DNA from 3 places in the Mesorhizobium sp. INR15 genome. Region 1 is predicted to be linked to each of the others. Evidence: predicted binding sites of a transcription regulator. Region 1 holds the regulator's gene; each other region holds the start of a gene.
What was found. The regulator PhoB, encoded in region 1, activates phosphate uptake and scavenging genes when phosphate is short. The targets are predictions, from matches to a motif close to TGTCATNNANCTGTCAT.
Positions count from the first base shown of each region.

Region 2: the regulator PhoB is predicted to act here: its motif matches at 1,781-1,797, upstream of GA829_RS17580 (esterase-like activity of phytase family protein).
Region 3: the regulator PhoB is predicted to act here: its motif matches at 2,661-2,677, upstream of GA829_RS25940 (RNA degradosome polyphosphate kinase).

Region 1 covers NZ_CP045496.1:1,621,096-1,625,379, reverse strand. The annotation lists gene xylF (D-xylose ABC transporter substrate-binding protein) at 1-182, opposite strand, end outside; gene GA829_RS07865 (ROK family protein) at 454-1,698, shown strand; gene phoB (phosphate regulon transcriptional regulator PhoB) at 1,711-2,400, opposite strand; gene phoU (phosphate signaling complex protein PhoU) at 2,417-3,124, opposite strand; gene pstB (phosphate ABC transporter ATP-binding protein PstB) at 3,150-3,953, opposite strand; gene pstA (phosphate ABC transporter permease PstA) at 3,950-4,284, opposite strand, start outside.
Region 2 covers NZ_CP045496.1:3,603,042-3,607,325, reverse strand. The annotation lists gene GA829_RS17585 (GcvT family protein) at 1-1,646, opposite strand, end outside; gene GA829_RS17580 (esterase-like activity of phytase family protein) at 1,919-3,409, shown strand; gene GA829_RS17575 (L,D-transpeptidase) at 3,463-4,254, opposite strand.
Region 3 covers NZ_CP045496.1:5,310,580-5,314,863, forward strand. The annotation lists gene ppx (exopolyphosphatase) at 1-404, opposite strand, end outside; gene GA829_RS25940 (RNA degradosome polyphosphate kinase) at 404-2,596, opposite strand; gene GA829_RS25945 (zinc-finger domain-containing protein) at 2,742-2,987, shown strand; gene GA829_RS25950 (FAD-dependent monooxygenase) at 3,001-4,221, shown strand; gene GA829_RS25955 (TIGR02117 family protein) at 4,255-4,284, opposite strand, start outside.

The DNA.
Region 1 (4,284 bases):
GAAATATACTTGTCGCCAGCGGCCTCGATGGCCTTCTTCATCGCCGCCTCATCGGTCTTCCAGCGCTCTTCCTGGAAATTCGACCACGAGACACCGATGACCTTGTCCTTCGCCTGCGCGACCGACACGAGCGTCAGCGACATGGCGGCACCCGCCAGGATGGCGGCTGTGAATCTTTTCATGTTATCCTCCCTGCGCCGCGTGTGGCGCGACCAAACTGACCCGAAGGCCGGCACAAAGGCTCTATTTTTTCGAGCCTCGAAAAAACACTGGTCCAACGTCAGAGCGCTGTCAACATCGATTCTGATGGTTTCTGATGTTCGGAGTAATTTTTTTCGAGCCCCGTAATAAATAATATGACAGGACTGCCGGGTTCTGCCAGTATTTGGAGTGTGTCACCGACGGCCTTCGATTGCACGAAAGGTCGCGGCGGCGGGGAGGAAAGCAGGAACAATGTCGGTCGGAATCCGTCACGACGATTTGCGCCGGCGCAACCGGGCGATGGTTATTTCGTCCGTACGCCGGGCAGGACAGCCGTCCCGCACCGAAATCGCCGCCACAACCGGGCTCAGCCATTCGACCATCTCGGCGATCTCCTCCGACCTGATCGCCGAAGGCATTCTCACGGAAAGCAAGCCAAGCGAGACCGTGTCCCTGAAGCGCGGCCGCCCCCAGGTTGGCCTCAGCCTCCACCCGGAAGCCGCCGCCGTGATGACCGTGGTGTTGTCGCTGAACTTCCTGTCGGTTGCCGTCATCGACTATGCCGGCCAGGTGATCGCCGAGGAGCAGCGCCGGCTGGACACACTGACCATGTCGCGCGAGGCGCTCATTGGCGAATGCGTCGCCATCGTGCGGCGCCGGCTCGAGGATCCGGACCTCGATATCCACAGCGTCGCCCGCATCGCACTGGCCATTCAGGGCATTACCGATTCCCATGCCCGCGCGCTGCTGTGGTCGCCGATCACACCACAGACCAACATCCCTTTCGCCGACATCCTGGAAGAGGAATTCGGCATCCCCGCCACCATGGAAAACGACTGCAATATGATGGCGGTTGCGCTGCGCTGGCGTAACCCGGAGCGCTACCGCGATGACTTCATCGCCATCCTGCTGTCGCACGGCATCGGCATGGGCCTGGTGCTGAAGGGCGAATTGTTCACCGGCACCCATTCGTCCGGCGGCGAGTTCGGCCACATGATCCATCGGCCGAACGGTGCGCTTTGCCGCTGCGGACGGCGCGGCTGCGTCGAGGCTTATGCCGGCAACTACGCCATCTGGCGCAACGCCAGGCAAATGGGCGAGGACGCCGAACCGGTCGACGTCAGCGACGCGGAGATGCGGGCGCTGGCGGCATCGGCTCGCGAAAGCGATGGGCCGGAGCGCGAAGCTTACCGCAAGGCCGGTGAAGCGCTCGGCTTCGGTCTCGGCAGCCTGTTCGCGCTGATCGATCCGGCGCCTGTCGCCATGGTGGGCGTCAGCGCCGCCGCCTTCGACCTGATCGAACCGGCGCTGCGCGAAGCCATAGCCCAGACCGCCGGTGGCCAGCACTCGAAATCGATTTCCTTCGACACCGAGCCGAATGAGCTGCCGCTGATCCGCGAAGGCTGCGCCATGCGGGCGCTGACCTTCGTCGACCAGGAGATTTTCGCGCCGGGCTCACAAACAAAGCCTGAATCCGTCGGCAAGGACGTCGCCTGAATTTGCCGGCTTTCAGTCTTCCCTGATGGCGTAGCCCGCGCCGCGAATGGTGCGGATGACGTCGGGCATGCGGCCATTGTTGACCGCCTTGCGCAGCCGGCCGACATGCACATCGACCGTGCGCTCGTCGATATAGATCGTCTCGCCCCAAACATTGTCGAGCAGTTGGCTGCGCGAAAACACGCGGCCAGGATGACGCATCATGAATTCGAGCAAACGGAACTCGGTCGGCCCGAGCCGGATCTCGCTTTTCTTGCGGTAGACCCGGTGCGATTCGCGATCGAGCACGATGTCGCCGACCTTGAGCACACTGGACAGGACTTCCGGCTTGGCGCGGCGCAGCAGCGCTTTTACCCGAGCCATGAATTCCGGCGTGGAAAACGGCTTGACCAGATAGTCGTCGGCGCCGGTGGAGAGACCGCGTACACGGTCGCTTTCCTCGCCGCGCGCGGTCAGCATGATGATGGGCAACCGCTCCGTCTCGGGACGCATTCTTAGCCGGCGGCAGAGCTCGATGCCGGAAACCGCCGGCACCATCCAGTCGAGCACCAGAAGGTCGGGAACATTCTCCTGGAGCCGGATTTCGGCCTCATCGCCGCGCGTTACCACTTCGACCTGGTAGCCCTCGGATTCAAGGTTGTAGCGGAGGAGCACACCTAGCGGCTCCTCGTCCTCCACCACCATGATGCGTGGCGCGATCATCGGCTGGTCACCCCTGTCATGCCGCCGGCACGGTCATTGCCGTCTCGTCCTGCTTCGGACGATTGGCGGGCAACTGCGTGCCGGTCAGGACATAGTACGCGTTTTCAGCGATGTTGGTCACGTGGTCGCCGATGCGCTCAAGATTCTTGGCGCAGAACAGCAGATGCGTGCAAGCGGTGATGTTGCGCGGATCTTCCATCATGTAGGTCAGGAGCTCGCGGAACACCGAGGTGTACTTGACGTCGATGCGCTCATCGTCGGCGCGTAGTTTCGCCAGGGCGGCCGCGTCGCGCGCCGCGTATTCCTCGATGACGCCCTGTACCTGGATCAGCACCAGCTGCGCCATTCCGTCGATGGAGTGCGACAGGTCGCGCGGCGTGACGCTGAGGCCGACGGTGCCGACGCGCTTGGCGATGTTCTTGGCCAGATCGCCGATGCGTTCCAGATCGCCGGCCATGCGGATCGAGCCGACGACATGGCGAAGATCGTCCGCCATCGGCTGCCGCTTGGCGATCAGCGTGATGGCGCGGTCGTCGAGCTCGCGCTGGCGCGCGTCCATGATGGCGTCATCGGAAACGACGCGCTGCGCCAGCGCGTTGTCGGAGGTCAGCAGCGCCTTGGTTGCACCGCCAACCATCGCGCCGGCGAGATCGCCCATATCGCTGATGAGCCTGCTGATCTGTCCGAGATCCTCGTCGAAAGAAGCGACTGTATGTTCGCCCATGATCTTGTCCTCGTATGCCTGAGACTCAGCCGAAGCGGCCGGTGATGTAGTCCTGAGTGCGCTTCTCGCGGGGCGACGTGAAGATCTTCTCGGTCTTGTCGAATTCGACCAGCTCGCCCAGGTACATGAAGGCTGTCTGCTTCGACACGCGCGCTGCCTGCTGCATGTTGTGGGTGACGATGACGATCGTGTAGTCGGCTTGCAACTCGTCGATCAGCTCTTCGATCTTGGCGGTCGACAGCGGATCGAGAGCCGAAGCCGGCTCGTCGAGCAGGATGACTTCGGGCTTCACCGCCACGGTGCGGGCAATGCAAAGCCGCTGCTGCTGGCCGCCGGAAAGGCTGAGGCCGCTGGCATTGAGCTTGTCCTTGACCTCGGTCCAGAGCGCCGCACGCTTCAGCGCCTGTTCAACGCGACCGTCCATCTCGGACTTGCTGATCTTCTCATAGAGCCTGACGCCGAAAGCGATATTCTCATAGATCGACATTGGGAACGGTGTTGGCTTCTGGAACACCATGCCGATCTTGGTCCGCAACAGGTTGAGGTCCTGCGAGCGGTCAAGAACGTTCTGGCCATCGAGCAGCACCTGGCCCTCGGCGGTCTGCTTCGGGTAGAGCTCATAGATACGGTTGAAGACGCGCAGCAGCGTCGACTTTCCGCAGCCCGACGGTCCGATGAAGGCGGTGACGCTGCGCTCTGGCAGCGACAGCGTGATGTTCTTCAGCGCCTTCGACTGGCCGTAGAAAAAGTTGAGGTTCTTGACCTCGATCTTGGCCTTGGCGGTTGCCTCGGTTGCGATCGTCATGTCTGGAGACAACATCTGGCTCATTTGTCCTCTCTGCGTCCGGTCAGGCTGCGTGCAAAGATGCTAAGCGCGAGAACCGTCAATGTGATGATGAGTGCACCGGTCCAGGCCAGTTGCTGCCATTCCTCGTAGGGGCTGAGAGCAAACTGGAAGATGGTGACAGGCAAGCTGGCCATCGGCGCGTTGAGATTGCTGCTCCAGAACTGGTTGTTGAGGGCCGTGAAGAGCAGCGGTGCCGTTTCGCCGGAGATACGGGCGATCGATAGCAATATGCCGGTGACGATACCGGAAAGGGCGGCGCGGTAAGCGACGGATTTGATGACAACCCAGCGCGGCGCGCCGATCGCGGTGCCGG
Region 2 (4,284 bases), 2.0 Mb from region 1:
AGATAGTAGGAGCCCATCAGCCAATAGTCGCCGCCGCCCCAGTTGATGACAGTGAGATCGCCCTTCAGCCGGCCATCTGGCCCCAGCATCGGCGCTAGCCTCGCCCGGCCCGCGTTTGGCAGCTTGCAGGCCAGCAGCCGGTCGAGCCATGTCTCCGCGCCCGGCCCTGATATGGCATACCGCGCGTAGGCCGAGATATCGACCAGACCCGCCGCGCTGCGAACCTGCCGTGCTTCGTCGCCGACAATGTCGAAGGCGTTGGAGCGTTTCAGCGCGGTCTCCTCGCGAAAGCCCAGCGGCGCGAAATAGGCCGGGATTTCCAGCCCCCATGACGCCGTCCATTCGCAGCCCGCCGCGCTCATGCCGTCATAGGCGCCGGGACGTTTCAGCGGCCTTCCAGCCGGAAGGCGCTCGTTGGGGAAGGTCATGACGAAACGGCGCGAATAGAACTGGCGTGTCGTCTGCTTGAGATATTCGCGGTTGGCGGCAAAAGCGCCGTAGCGGGCAATATCCATGCCGAAGATATCGGCTTGCGGCTCGCCATGGATCATCCATTCGGCCAATGACTTGCCGACGCCGCCACCCTGGCTGAAGCCGGCCATGACGCCACAGGCGACCCAATAATTCCTAAGGCCGCGCACCGGCCCAACAATCGGATTGCCGTCGGGCGTGAAGGTGAAGGCGCCGTTGACCCATTTGCGGATGCCGGCGGTGGCCAGGCACGGAAAGCGCTCATAGGCCTTGGACAGTTCCGGGCTGATCCGGTCGATGTCCTCAGGGATCAGCTCGATGCCATAGTCCCATGGCGCTCCATCCATGTTCCAGTGCTTCGGGTTCTGCTCATAGACGCCAAGCAGCACGCCCTTGCGCTCCTGCCTGAGATAGGAAAAGCCGTCGAGATCGACCGCGAGCCCCAGTTCCTTGTCGAGCGCGGCGACCTCCGGGATGTCCTCGGTGATGAGATAGTGATGCTCCATCGGCGTCACCGGCAGGTCCACACCGGCCATGCGGCCAAGCTGCTTGGCCCAGAGACCACCGGCGTTGACGACATGCTCGGCAATGATCGTGCCCTGCTCAGTCACGACATCCCAGCGGCCATCGGCACGAGCCTTCAACGCGACGACGCGGTTGCGCAAGATGACATCGGCGCCGCGTTTCTTCGCGGCGCCGGCATAGGCATGCGTGGTGCCGTAAGGATCGAGATAGCCTTCGTTGGAATCGTGGAGGCCGCCAAGGACGCCCGTCACGTCGATGATCGGGCAGATCGCCTTGATCTCGTCGGGCGTCACCAGCCGCGCCGTCTCGATGCCGACGGACTGGAACACCGCCCAGGCCGATTTCAGCCATTCCCAACGCGCCGGATCGCTGGCGATGTTGACGCCGCCGGTCATATGCAGACCGGCATTCTGGCCGGATTCAGCCTCGATCTCGCGGTAGAGCCTTATGGTGTAATCCTGTAGCGCCGCGACATTGGGATCGGCGTTGAGCGCATGGAAACCGGCCGCCGCGTGCCAGGTCGACCCGGCCGTCAGTTCCGAGCGCTCGATGAGCGCGACATCGCTCCAGCCGAATCTCGCCAGATGGTAGAGCACCGAGGCGCCGACCACGCCTCCCCCGATGACGACTGCGCGGTAGTGCGACTTCAAGGCTTCCCCTCCCCGGCTGGTCAGATGCCGGCAACATATACGTACTAGACATAAGTGTCCAGTACGTTGCGAAAGCACCTGACAAGGCTGTTTTCGATCTATGGCCAGAGGCTCGAAAGGGCAGCTTCGTCTGCTGTCACGCGGCTATCATGTTCGCACCCTAGACCGCTTTTGAACGGCCTTCGAAGCGGCGGCCCGCCCGCTCCCAAGGCAACATCCTCAATCTCGTCGATCCGTTCCGGCACGCGCCTGTCCATCAAAGGGAAATCGTCATGAAATATCTTCGTCCATTCTCGCTAAGGCTCGTCGCAGCGGCACTTGCGGCCTCCGCCATGTCGCTGCCCGCGCTCGCTGACAGCGCGGTCACCGTTGGCGGCACCAGCTTCGTCAACAAGGGCCTGGTCGGCGTCGGCCGCATCCCTGCTGCCCAGCGCGACAAATTCGGCGAAACCTTTGGCTCGGGCTCCGGCATGGCGATCGACACCGCCGGCTGGAAGCATGACGCCGGAACGTACAAAGGCTCGCTATGGCTGCTGCCGGACCGCGGCTACAACGTCGCCGGCACCACCGACTACCGCCCGCGCCTCAACACGATCGGCATCGAATTCGCACCGGTGGCACCGGGTGCCGCCCCCGCCGCCGGCCAGGAACAGGCTGGCGTCAAGGCCACGCTGACTGAGACCATGCTTTTGACCGACGACAAGGGCGCGGACGCCACAGGGCTTGACCCGCTGAACGGCGTGCGCGCCGCAAGCGGCGACATGCCTGTTCTTCCGCAGGCCGACAATGGCAAGCTTTCGCTCGACAACGAAGCGATCGTGCGGCTGCCCGACGGCTCGATGTTCATCTCGGATGAATACGGCCCCAACATCTATCGCTTTTCGGCTGACGGCCACTTGCTGTCGGCGACCCAGCCGCCGGCCGCCCTTGTGCCGATGCGCCACGGCGCGGCGAATTTCGCCTCCGACAATCCGGGCCCGGGCGCTGCCGAGCCGGATCCGAAGGATCCCGAGACCGGCCGCCAGAACAACCAGGGCCTAGAAGGCATGGCGATGACGCCGGACGGCAAGTTCCTGATCGCGGTGCTGCAGTCGGCAGCGCGGCAGGATGGCGGTGACTCGCCTTCGACACGCCAGAACACCAGGGCGCTGGTCTATGACGCGTCCGACCTCGGCCATCTCAAGCTGGCCCACGAATATGTCGTGCCGCTGCCGGTGTTCAAGGACGCCAAGGGCAAGACCAAGGTCGCCGCGCAGAGCGAGATCGTGGCGCTGTCGGACAAGGCTTTCATGATGATCGCCCGCGACAGCGGCAACGGCCAGGGCGTGAAGGGTGACGCCTCTCTCTACCGCCAGATCAACATCGTCGATGTATCGGCAGCGACCGATATCGCCGGCGGACCTTTCGATGCCGCCGACAAGCCGGTCGCGCCCAAGGGCGTCATCGACCCATCGGTGACGCCGGCCAAGCTGACGCCGTTCATCGACATCAACGACAATGCCGAGCTCGGCCGTTTCGGCCTGCACAATGGCGCGCCGAACGACCACAACAACCTGTCGGAAAAGTGGGAAGCCATGTCGGCCGTCAGCGTGCTCGATCCGAAGTTGCCCGACGACTACTTCCTGTTCGTCGCCAACGACAACGACTTCCTCGCCCAGGATGGTTTCCAGGTCGGCGCGCCCTACAAGGCCGACGACGGCGCCAATGTCGACACCATGTTCCTGGTCTACCAGGTCACGCTGCCGGGCCTGACAAAGAAGTAACAACCACCGCAAAGGCGGGCGCTTGGCGCGTCCGCCTGTTAGGAGCGTGAAGGCTACTTCAGCATCTCCGCGTCCTTTGGCACGCCGGCATCGATCGGCTCGGCCATCCTGTTCGACACAGCTGTGATCTTGGCGGCGGGCGACAGGTTGGCGCGCACAAAGACCTGCGCCGGGCCGTTGACGCGGCTGTAGAGGTCGATGATGTCCTGGTTCATGAAACGCACGCAGCCGGACGATGCGTTCTTGCCGATGGAATCCCACTCCGGCGTGCCATGCAACCGGTACATCGTGTCCTTGCCGTCGCGGAACAGATAGAGCGCGCGGGCGCCGAGCGGGCTCTGCGGACCGGGCGGCATACCGTCCTTGAATTTCGCCAGTTCAGGCCGGCGCTGGATCATTTCTGGCGGCGGCGTCCAGACCGGCCACTTCTTCCGCGCCTGAACCACGGCGGTGCCGGTCCATCCGAAGCCGGCCTTGCCGAGGCTGACGCCATAGCGAATGGCCTTGCCGCCATCGCGCACCAGATAGAGGAAGTGCTCCGAGACATCGACGACGATCGTGCCGGGTTTTTCGCCGGTCGGATCGGCCACGATCTGGCGCACGAATTTCGGATCGAGCTTGGCGACCGGGATGGCCGGCAGTTGAAAGCCCTCATCGGTGCGTGCGGTATACATTGTCGCGGTATCGCCAAGCGCAGGCCCAGGCGGCGCCGCGGCCACTGGCGGCGGCGTAACCACCTCTGTCGTGGTGCAAGCCGAAAGGGCCACGGAGGCCGCGCCCAAAGCGGACGCACCGAGAAACGCACGCCGGCTCAGGCGCTCAAAAAAGATCGGACTGTCGGACATGAACCCCCCGGTTTATCCATAAGATCTAGT
Region 3 (4,284 bases), 3.0 Mb from region 1:
AAACCGGAAATGACACCAAGCGCCGAATAATGCGCTTCCTGGCGGCCGGTCAGAACGCGGATCTCGGTCTTGAGGACATCCTCGGCGCGACGGATGAAATCGGGACCGTTTATCGCCTCACGCGCGGCGGCGGTGGCCAGCACATACATGTGCTCGGCGCCGGCCTGCTCGGAGAGCGCTCTGAAGCGCCGGAACTCCTCCATCGAGCGCGTCACCGCCTCGGGATCGAGCTTGCCTGTCGACACGATGCCGCGGCCGAGGCCGGCCAGCATCTTTTCGTTGAACAGCATGGTCGGCGAGCGCGCCAGCCCCTCATAAACGACAAGGCGGATCGAGTTCGATCCGATGTCGATGATGGACAGCGGTCGGCGGTCCTGCAGCCGGCCCTGGGAATCAGACAGCATCAGGCCGAGGCGTTCTTCTTGCGGCGCTTGAACTGCGCGATGCGTTTCGGCGCGTGCGATTTCAGCGCATCACCCCGTCCGGACAGGCTCGGATTGGTCATGAAATATTCCTGCGCGTTGAACGGTTCCTCGCCCTCTTCCAGCACCACGCGCCGGGAGGTCCCATCTGCCAATACGTCGAAACTTTGCTGGTTGTCCATGATGTTGCCCAGCATGATCTGGCCCAGAATCTGTTCATGCACAGTTGGATTGGTAATCGGCACCATGGTCTCGACACGACGGTCGAGATTGCGCGGCATCAGATCGGCTGAAGAGATGTAGACGATCGCCTCATCCGACGGCAGCCCGTGACCATTGCCAAAGCAAAAGATGCGGCTGTGTTCGAGGAAACGGCCGACAATCGATTTGACGCGGATGTTCTCAGACAGGCCCGGCACCTGCGGCCGCAAGCAGCAGATGCCACGGACGACGAGATCGATCTCGACGCCGGCGCGGCTGGCATCATAGAGCGCGTCGATGATGATCGGGTCGACCAGTGCGTTCATCTTCATCCAGATGCGCGATGCGCGGCCCTCCCGCGCATGAGCAACCTCATCGGCTATGTGCTTCAGAATGCGGCTTCTGAGCGTGAACGGTGAGATCGCCAGCCGCATCTCGTCCGTCGGCTCGGCGTATCCAGTGATGAAATTAAATAGCTGGGCGACATCGCGGGCGATGGTCGGATCGGTGGTGAAGAAGGACAGGTCGGTATATATGCGCGCGGTGACCGGATGATAGTTGCCGGTGCCGAGATGCACGTAATTGCGCAGCTTGCCGTCCTCGCGGCGCACAACCAGCGACATTTTCGAATGGGTCTTCAGTTCAAGGAAGCCGAACACGACTTGCACGCCAGCGCGCTCAAGGTCGCGCGCCCAGCGAATGTTGGCCTCCTCATCGAAGCGCGCCTTGAGCTCGACCAGCGCCGTTACAGACTTGCCGGCCTCGGCCGCGTCGACCAGCGCGCGCACGATCGGGCTGTCGTTAGAGGTACGATAGAGCGTCTGCTTGATCGCCACCACTTCGGGATCAGCCATCGCCTGACGCAGGAACTGTACGACCACGTCGAACGATTCGTAGGGGTGATGGACGACGATGTCCTTCTCGCGAATGGCAGCAAAACAATCGCCGCCATGCTCGCGGATGCGTTCGGGAAAGCGAGGATTGTATGGAACGAATTTCAGGTCGTCGCGTGGAACGGCGACAATCTCGGAAATCTGACTGAGCGCCAGCGGACCGGTCAGCACACTGATACGGCTCGACGATACACCAAGCTCGCCGGCGACGAATTCGCGCAATTCCGCCGGCATTAGCATGTCGAATTCGATGCGGATCACCGAACCCCGACGCCGACGCTTCAGTGCCGTCTCGAACAGGCGCACGAGATCCTCGGACTCTTCCTCGACCTCGATATCACTGTCGCGGATGATGCGGAACGTGCCGGAGCCCTTGACCTCGTAGCCGGGGAACAGCTTGCCGATATAGAGCCCGACGGCCTCTTCCAGCGGGATGAAGCGGACGTGGTGCTTGCGGTCCGGCAAGCGGATGAAGCGCTTAAGCGCCACCGGGAGGCGTAGCAGCGCGCTCATCTCCTCGCCGTTCTTGCGGTGGCGCAATTGCAGCGCCATCGAGAAACCAAGATTTGGGATGAACGGGAATGGATGGGCCGGGTCGATCGAAAGCGGTGTCAGCACCGGAAAGACCTGCTCCTGGAAATGGTCTTCAAGCCAGACCTTTTCATCCTTGGTCAGCGCATCACGGGTGATGCTCTCGATGCCTTCCTTGTTGAGCAACACGGTCAGCGCCGACAGGCTCTTCTGCTGGTCCTCCTGCAGCCGCTCGACCTCGCGCAAAAGCTGTTCGAGTTGCTGCTCTGGGGTACGACCGTCAGGGCTTTTCAGCGTGATCCCCTCGCGCACCTGGCCGGCCAGACCGGCGACACGCACCATGAAGAACTCGTCGAGATTGGCGGCCGAGATCGACAGGAAGCGGACACGCTCCAGGAGCGGATGATTGAGGTTCAGCGATTCTTCGAGAACGCGCCGATTGAATTGCAGCCAGGAGAACTCGCGATTGACGAAACGATCCGGATTGCCTTCCGGACTTGCCGTTTGCGTATGGACGAATTCGCTCTGCACCGGCTTCAGTTCGTTCATGGTTCCTGCTCTTCCCGCACCGCCAGCCGGTTAACCGGCTTAACTTATCCTCTGACAGGCTTTTGCGACAGTTTCATTTCATCGAACTTGCAAAGAGACCTGTTATGATCCAAACGCTGAGCAGAATGCGCTAAAGGAGACGATGATGGCAGGCGGTTCCATTCCCCATTTCCAGAACGATGCGGGCCATCCGGCGATCGACATCGGCGTCAAGGAATTCATGTGCACCGGCGCCAACCCGCCCTTCGACCATCCGCATGTGTTTCTCGACATGGGTGACGACAATGAAAAGGTATGCCCTTATTGCTCGACGCTTTACCGCTATTCAGCCAAGCTGAAGGCAAGCGAAACGCTGCCGGCCGGGTGCATCTATATCGATCAGGCAGCCTGATTCGCCACTAGCCATGGACGATACGCGCTCCCGGCAGGTATTTATCGCCGGGGCTGGCGTCGCCGGACTGACCGCGGCCATTGCTTTCGCCGAGCGCGGCTATGTGGTGAACGTGTTCGAGCAGGCCCAGCAACTCGAAGCGGCAGGCGCCGGCATTCAACTTTCTCCCAACGCGACGCGCATCCTGCGCCAACTTGGTGTGCTCGATCACCTGCTACCGGCTGCCGTGCGGCCTGACGCCGTCGTGCTCAAGGACGCAGGCACCTTGCGCGAACTGGCGCGCGTGCCGTTTGGGCAAGCAGCAGAAACGCGCTGGCAGGCCCCCTATCTCGTGGCTCACCGCGCCGATTTGCAGAGCGCACTGATGGCACGCGTCACCGGTATGCCGGGCATCCACATCAACACCGGCGCGCAGGTCAGCAGCGTTGCCTCCGGTTCACTCGTTGTCACGATGAGAGCCGGGATCGGCCGCAAGATCGTCGACACCGAAGGCTTCCTGCTGGTCGGTGCAGATGGCGTCTGGTCATCGGTGCGCGGGTTTGGCGGAACCGCCTCACAGAGCAGGTTTTCGGGCGAACTGGCCTGGCGCGCCACGATCCCCGCCGACAGCGTTGCCGGCACCGCCTTCGCGGCTGTCGGTGCGGCCGATTGCGTCACCACCTTCCTGCATCCAGGCTTCCATATGGTCGCCTATCCCGTCAGCAATGGTGCTGCTTTCAATCTCGCCGCTTTCACCAAGGGCGAGCGGATCGCCGAGGGCTGGTCCGGCAATGCCGATGCGAAAATCCTGGCGAGCGCCGCACGGGGTGCGTCGCCCGCGCTGATGCGGCTGGTCGAACTGGCTGGCCCGTGGACTGCGTGGCCGATCCATACGGTCGATCCAAAGCAGCCGTGGACGGCACAGGATGGCATCGCGCTGATCGGTGACGCGGCGCATGCGATGACGCCGTTCGCGGCGCAAGGTGCGGCAATGGCGATCGAGGATGCGGTGACACTTGCCGGCTTCGTCGCCGCCTTCCCTGCTGACCGCCCCGGCGCACTCGCCAGTTGGGAGCAGTCCCGCCGGTCGCGTGTCGCCCAGGCCGCCCGCCGCGGCGTCGTCAACCGCCTCGCCTGGCATGCGGCCGGACCGGTGGCGATGGCTCGCAACCTGTTCCTGAAAATGCGTTCGCCTGAAAAACTCGCCGCCGATCTCGACTGGCTCTATGGCTGGCAGCCGCAGATACTGCCCTGACTGGCCAGGCCGAACGATGCCGACTGAAGGCCGCTAATTGTAGAGCCGCATCGACAGGCCGAG